Linked DNA regions of Parafrankia discariae. The protein of the gene in region 2 interacts with the protein of the main gene of each other region in a pairwise test. Links are inferred from orthologs where the notes say so. Each region holds a gene or a part of one and is shown on either strand. Other genes may lie near its edges. The genes, in order: dnaE and B056_RS0112600.

Region 1 (4,297 bases), on a different replicon or contig from region 2:
GCGAACGGCGCGCCCCGCGGACGGCGTAGTCCCGCATGTAGTCCGCTGAAGTGTCCGGCGGGTGCGGGACGGCCTGTTTGCGTGCCCCCGGGTGGGACACGTCGGCATCTTCCCGAAGCCCTCCCAGCGGGCCGGGTTAGGCTGCTGGGAAGACGCCGGACGACGACCGGCACCCCACACGGACACCGAGAGACACAATGCCGTCACCGTCACCCCGAGAATCAACCTGAGAACAATTGAACGAGGGAACCGCCTAAATCTCGTCACATGTTTCTCAGCGCGTCACCGAACACCCCGAACACCCTGGGCGACCGCCCCGGCACCGCCCCCCAGCGAGCATCGAGCCCCCACAGAGCATCGACCGGCGTGCCCTCCGCGCGCGGGAAGGTCCGACGACATGTCGAACTCTTTCGTCCACCTTCACGTTCACACCGAGTACTCGATGCTCGACGGTGCGGCGCGACTCAAGGACATGTTCAGCGAGGTCTCGCGACAGGGCATGCCCGCCGTGGCGATCACCGACCACGGCTACATGTACGGGGCGTACGACTTCTACAAGCAGGCGACCGCGGCGGGCGTGAAACCGATCATCGGCTGCGAGGCGTACGTCGCGCCGGAATCACGACTGCTCAAGCAGCGCGTCCGCTGGGGCGAGCCGCACCAGAAGAGCGACGACGTCTCCGGTGGCGGCTCCTACACACACATGACAGTGTGGGCGCGGAACGCCGAGGGCCTGCACAATCTTTTCCGGCTCAATTCCCGGGCATCCATCGAGGGCCATTACATCAAGTGGCCGCGCATGGACCGGGAGATCATCTCCGAGCACTCCGCGGGCCTGATGGCGACGACCGGGTGCCCGTCCGGCGAGGTCCAGACGAGGCTGCGGCTCGGCCAGTACGACGCCGCGCTGAAGGCCGCCGCGACCTACCAGGAGATCTTCGGCCGCGAGAACTACTACTGCGAGATCATGGACCACGGCATCGAGATCGAGCGCCGGGTCCGTGACGGGCTGGTCGACATCGCCCGCGCGCTCGACATGCGTTTCGTCGTCACCAACGACTCGCACTACACCTACGAGTCCGAGCGGACGACCCACGCCGCGCTGCTGTGCGTGCAGACCGCCTCGACGGTGGCGAACCCGGCCTTCCAGTTCGAGGGCTCGGGCTACTTCCTGAAGAGCGCCGAGCAGATGTACGCGATCGACACGTCCGACGCCTGGCAGCAGGGCTGCGAGACGACGCTGATGATCGCCGAGCGGGTCGACCCGGCGGGCATGTTCACCAAGCGGAACCTGATGCCGCGCTTCCCCGTCCCCGACGGGGAGACCGACGAGTCGTGGTTCCGCAAGGAGACGTGGGCGGGCATGGCCCGGCGGTTCCCCGACGGGTTCGACGAGGAGCACCGCACCCGGGTCGAGTACGAGCTCGGGGTCATCCTGGCGATGGGCTTCCCGTCCTATTTCCTGGTGGTCGCCGACTTCATCATGTGGGCGAAGAGCCAGGGAATCCCGGTCGGCCCCGGGCGCGGGAGCGCGGCGGGCTCCATGGTCGCCTTCGCCCTGGGCATCACCGACCTCGACCCCATCCCGCACAGCCTGCTGTTCGAGCGGTTCCTCAACCCCGACCGCGTCTCGATGCCGGACATCGACATCGACTTCGACGAACGTCGGCGCGGCGACGTGATCCGGTACGTCACCGAGAAGTGGGGCGACGACCGCATCGCCCAGATCGTCACCTACGGCACCATCAAGGCCAAGGCCGCCATCAAGGACTCCTCCCGGGTCCTCGGCTACCCCTACGCGGTGGGCGACCGGATCACCAAGGCGATGCCACCGGCCGTGATGGGCAAGGACATCCCGCTCGGCGGGATCTTCGACCCCAAGCACCCCCGCTACAGCGAGGCCGGTGAGATCCGCGGCCTCTACGAGTCCGACGCGGACGTCCGCAAGGTCATCGACACGGCGAAGGGCCTGGAGGGGCTCATCCGCCAGGCGGGTGTGCACGCCGCCGGTGTGATCATGTCGGCCGAGCCGATCATCGACCACATCCCGGTGTGGCGCCGCGACGCCGACGGCGCGATCATCACGCAGTTCGACTACCCGACCTGCGAGAACCTCGGCCTGCTGAAGATGGACTTCCTCGGCCTGCGCAACCTCACCGTGATGGACGACGCGGTGCGCAACGTGGAGGCGAACCGCGGCTTCAAGATCGACCTGATGGCCCTGGAACTCAACGACACCGCGTCCTACGAGCTGCTCGCCCGCGGCGACACCCTCGGGGTGTTCCAGCTCGACGGCGGGCCGATGCGCTCGCTGCTGCGGATGATGCGCCCGGACAACTTCGAGGACATCTCCGCCGTCCTAGCCCTGTACCGGCCGGGGCCGATGGGCGCCAACTCGCACATCAACTACGCGCTGCGCAAGAACGGCCAGCAGGAGATCACCCCGATCCATCCCGAGCTCGCCGAGCCGCTGGCCGACATCCTGGACACCACCCACGGCCTGATCGTGTACCAGGAGCAGGTCATGGCCATCGCGCAGAAGGTCGCCGGCTACACCCTCGGCCAGGCCGACCTGCTGCGCCGCGCGATGGGCAAGAAGAAGAAGGAGATCCTCGACAAGGAGTTCGTGCCGTTCTCCGACGGCATGAAGGCCAGCGGGTTCTCCCCGGCCGCCATCAAGACCCTGTGGGACATTCTCGTCCCCTTCTCCGACTACGCCTTCAACAAGGCGCACACCGCCGGCTACGGTCTGGTCTCCTACTGGACAGCCTATCTCAAGGCGAACTTCCCGGCCGAGTACATGGCGGCCCTCCTGACCTCGGTGCGCGACGACAAGGACAAAAGCGCCATCTACCTCAACGAGTGCCGCCGAATGGGAATCCGCGTCCTGCCGCCGGACGTGAACACCTCCGACGCCGACTACACCGCGCACGGCGACAACGAGATCAAGGTCGGCCTCGCCGCGATCCGCAACGTCGGCGTCAACGTCGTCGAGTCGATCGTGCGCAACCGGAAGGCCAAGAGCCGGTTCGCCTCGTTCCCCGACTTCCTCGACAAGGTCGACGCCGTCGCCTGCAACAAGCGCACGATCGAGTCACTCATCAAGGCCGGCGCGTTCGACACCCTCGGTCACACCCGCCGCGGCCTGGTGGAAAAGCACGAGCAGGCCGTCGACGCGGTGATGGGCGTGAAGAAGAAGAACGCCGAGGGCCAGTTCGACCTCTTCGCCTTCGACGGCGACGACGCCGCGGAGGACACCGCCCCCATCTTCGGCGTGCAGGAGTTCTCCGACCAGGAATGGGACAAGTCCGTACTGCTCTCCCACGAGCGGGAGATGCTCGGCCTGTACGTCTCGGACCATCCGCTGCTCGGGGTCGAGCACATCCTCGCGGCGAAGGCCGACTGCGGCATCGCCTCCCTCAACGGCGGCGACTACCCGGACGGCTCGGTCGTCACCATCGGCGGGATCATCTCCAGCCTGCAGCGCAAGGTGACCAAGCAGGGCAAACTGTGGGCCCTGGCCACCGTGGAGGATCTCGAGGGCGGCCTGGAGGTCATGTTCTTCCCGGCCACCTACGAGACCTGCTCCACCCAGCTCGCCGAGGACGCGGTCGTCATCGTCAAGGGGCGGATCGACAAGCGGGAGGACACCCCGCGTCTGGTCGCCTCGGATCTGACCGTGCCCGACCTCAGCGAGCACGCCCTGAGCCCGCCGGTCGTGATCACGCTGCCGGCGTCGCGGGTCAACCCACCGACCGTCGACCGGCTGCGCGAGGTGCTCGGCGACCACCCCGGCACCACCGAGGTCCACCTGCGCCTGCAGTCGGCGAGCCGCACGACCCTGCTCCGGCTCGACGACGCGTACAAGGTGCAGCGGACCGCCGCGCTGATGGGTGATCTCAAGGCCCTGCTGGGTGCCTCCGCCGTGGCCTGAGCGGACCCCCGCCCCGCGCGGCGCCCCACGCGGTCGCCCCGCGCGGCGACACCGCCGGGTGGCCCACCAGCGCGACACGCGCGACGCGACCCACGACACCGTTTGCGACACCCCTCCGTGGGGGGACCATGGGCGTGACGTGGGTCGCGTCGCCCTGCCTTCGCCGACGCAGCCCTTGCAGAGTGATGGGCCGAGTTCCGCGTACACCGCGAGACCGGCCTCCGGGTCGCGTGGCGCAAGACGCGGGCCGGTGGCGGCGCCTCCGGCGGGCGGACCCGGTATCCCGGGACCCGGAGGACAATGTGACGGTCGATCGTCCCGTCGACACAGAACCCGAGCAATCCACACCCGAGAGATCCGCGG
Region 2 (3,001 bases):
CCGGCTGGCCGTGGTCATCGACGCCGGTTCCGGTCCCGCCGGGCCGCTCTCCGGCGCCGGCACGGCCGCGCTCATCGCCCTGGTGGACGGCGGACTGGACGGCGTCGGCGTGCTCGCCGGCGACCCGGCCGGCCCACCGGCCCGGGAGGCCGCCCGCGCGCTCGGCGAGTTCGGCATGGCCGACCGGCTCATCGTCGTCCCCGGCCCGCTCGTGCTACAAACCGGCGCGGACGGCGGTGGCCCGTTCGAACTGGCCGGCGTTGGTTCCGCCCGCCTCGGTGCCGTCGGCGCCCTCCCGGCCGGTGCCGGTCCGGGGCTCACCCGCCTGGACGCGGTCGTGTTCGTCGGCACCCCGCCGACCGCCCCGTCGGCGACCGTCCCGTCGGCGGGTGACGGGGCCGAGCCGGGCCGGGTGGGCGCCTCGCGGGCCTGGAGTGGGGAGTACTTCTTCGGCGGCGTGTTCCACCAGGAGGTGGAGGGGCTGTACCGGGTCTCGGCCGAGCCGGAACTGGCCGCCGCCCAGGGCCGCTGGATCGGCGAGTACCTGCGCGGGCGCTATCTGCTGCCCTCACGCCCGGCGATGGTGAGCGCGGCGGGACGGCTCACCGGCGGCCCCCCGGCGGACGGCGCCGGACAGGTGCGCCGCCGCCGGTACCTTCGCGCGCTCGCCCGGGAGGTGCGGCGCGGGCATGCCCGCGCCGCGTCCGCCGGCTACCCCCTGCCGGTCCCGGCCCACCAGAACTGACCAACCAGCCCCACCTCGGGCACCCCCACCGTGACCGCCGGCCACCCGTCGAAGCGAGTCGCCTCAGCCGCTCCATACGCCGCTCGGACAACTCGCTTCAGCAGCGCCCCGGCATGCACGCCGATCGTCCGGGCGGGGTGCTGGTCAGGAGTGGGTCGGGGGGGTGCGTTCGAGGTGGCGTAGGCGGTCGGCGGCGGCGCGCAGCGTCTCCAACCGCTTCGGGAAGCCGAACCGGATGATGTGCCGGCCGTCGGCCGGATCGGCGTAGAAGGACGAGCCCGGGACGGTCGCGACCCCGAGTTCGCTGACCAGCCGTCGCGCGAAGGCGACGTCGTCGCCGGCCGGGTCCAGGTCGGTGGTGTCGCACATCACGTAGTAGGCGCCGTCCGGGGGACGCAGCGCGAACCCGGCGTTCTCCAGCACGCCGCAGAGGAGGTCACGGCGCGCCCGGTACTCCTGCGCGAGCCCGGCGTAGTACTCGGGCGGCAGTCCCATCGCGGCGACGCCGGCCGCCTGCAGCGGCGCGGCGGCGCCGACCGTGAGGAAGTCGTGCACCTTGCGGATCGCCTCGGTGTACGGAGCGGGGGCGACGGTCCATCCGACCCGCCAGCCGGTGACCGCGTACGTCTTCGACAGCGCGTTCACGGTTACCGTGCGGTCCTCCAGGCCCGGCACGGTCGCCGGTGGGATGTGCCCGCCCGGCTCCAGATAGTGGATGTGCTCGTAGATCTCGTCGGTGAAAACCAGGATGTCGTGCCGCTGGCAGAGCTCCGCGACGAGGGCGAGCTCGGCGGCGCTGAACACCTTGCCGGTCGGGTTGTGCGGCGTGTTGACGACGATCGCGCGGGTCCGGTCCGAGCAGGCCGCGCGCAGCTCCGCGGGGTCGATGGACCAGTCCGGGCCGTGCAGGCGCACCAGGCGGGGGATCGCGCCGGACAGGATCGAGTCGGGGCCGTAGTTCTCGTAGAACGGCTCGAAGAACACGACCTCCTCGCCCGGGTCGACCAGCGCCAGCATCGCGGCGATCATCGCCTCGGTGGAGCCGCAGGTCACACAGATCTCGGTGTCCGGGTCGACCGTCCAGCCGGGATAGGTGCGGCCGATCTTGGCGGCGATCGCGGCCCGGAAGTCGGCCGCTCCCCAGGTGATCGCGTACTGGTTGACGTCGGCGTCGATGGCCGCCTTCGCCGCCTCCTTCAGCTCGGGTGGGCAGCTGAAGTCCGGGAAGCCCTGCGCCAGGTTCACCGCCCCGTGCCGCAGCGCGAGCCTGGTCATGTCCCGGATCACGGACTCGGTGAAGGTCTGCGCCTTCGCCGAGATCCGCATCGCCGGGCCGGAGGCCCCGGCGGTCACGTCCCGTTCGCGGCCCACCCGCGCCGGCTGGTCTGTCGTCTCCTCGGCCACGGACACATGATGGCGTGCGGTATCTCAGCGTGCGGGGCCCTTGGCCACGGCGCGCAGCGCGGAGGCCGCTGCCGCCTGCGCCGGCCAGCTGGCCTGGGCGACGGGCGGCGGCGCTGGAGGCTGCGGCGGCGACACGAGCGGTACCGCCCCGGCCCCCGCCATGGCCGCGGCCGCCGCGGGAAAGAAAGCCGCGCCGAGTGGGAACGCCGGGTCGGACAGGATCGCCGGGTCGAGCGCGATAGCGGTGCCCGGCATGACGGCCGAACCGATCGAGATGGCTGGTCCGGACGAGCCCGCCAAACCGGACGAGCCCGTCAAACCAGACGAGAAGCCTGAACCAGGGCGGAAGTCCGAACCAGTCGGGAAGGTCGAACCGGGCGAGAGCGCCGAACCCGGCGGGAAGGCCGAACCCGATGCGGCCGAATCCGAGGAGAAAGCCGAACCGGACGGGAAAGCCGGATCGGAGGAGAAGGCGGGGTCGGGCGGGACAGCCGGACCGAAGGGCGAGATGCTGGGGCCGGGGCGCGGGGCCGCCCCGACCGACCCCGACCACGCCGACCCCGACCGCGCCGGTGCCGGCACCGGTCGCGTTGGTGCCGGCCCGGCCGCGTTGGGCGGCGGGCACACCCGGAACTCGGAATGCCGCCGCCACACGGTGAGCTGGCACAGGCCCGGCCGCACCGTCCAGGTGCGCCGGTCGAGATGGTCCTCGATCCGGACAGGCAGTCTGGTCACCGGCTCGGCGGCACGCCGGTGACTCCAGGCGTGCGCGGCCTCCCAGTTCGCGAAGACGCCGACGAACCGACCGTCGCCGTCGAAGACCTGGAAGCGGCCGGCCTCCCCGGCGGTACC

Evidence for each region.
Region 1: the proteins of B056_RS0112600 (region 2) and dnaE interact in binary tests that used the Escherichia coli proteins (3 or more experiments, as listed by UniProt). The link is inferred for Parafrankia discariae from one-to-one orthologs.

What each region holds. Positions count from the first base shown.
Region 1 is NZ_KB891263.1:143,747-148,043, reverse strand. Bases 53-4,134 are described here. They hold dnaE (DNA polymerase III subunit alpha), read left to right. Parts: upstream 53-397; coding sequence 398-3,934; downstream 3,935-4,134. Outside these bases: B056_RS0130660 (SAM-dependent methyltransferase), read left to right, coding at 4,237-4,297. UniProt on the Escherichia coli protein: DNA polymerase III is a complex, multichain enzyme responsible for most of the replicative synthesis in bacteria. This DNA polymerase also exhibits 3' to 5' exonuclease activity. The alpha chain is the DNA polymerase catalytic subunit.
Region 2 is NZ_KB891208.1:264,690-267,690, reverse strand. What follows is about bases 23-2,808. They hold B056_RS0112600 (pyridoxal phosphate-dependent aminotransferase), read right to left. Parts: upstream 2,156-2,808; coding sequence 890-2,155; downstream 23-889. Other genes in these bases: B056_RS42690 (hypothetical protein), read right to left, coding at 2,174-2,808; B056_RS0112605 (hypothetical protein), read left to right, coding at 23-745. In the rest of the region: more of B056_RS0112605, read left to right, coding at 1-22; more of B056_RS42690, read right to left, coding at 2,809-3,001. UniProt on the Escherichia coli protein: Shows aminotransferase activity with methionine and histidine as substrates, and to a lesser extent also with phenylalanine.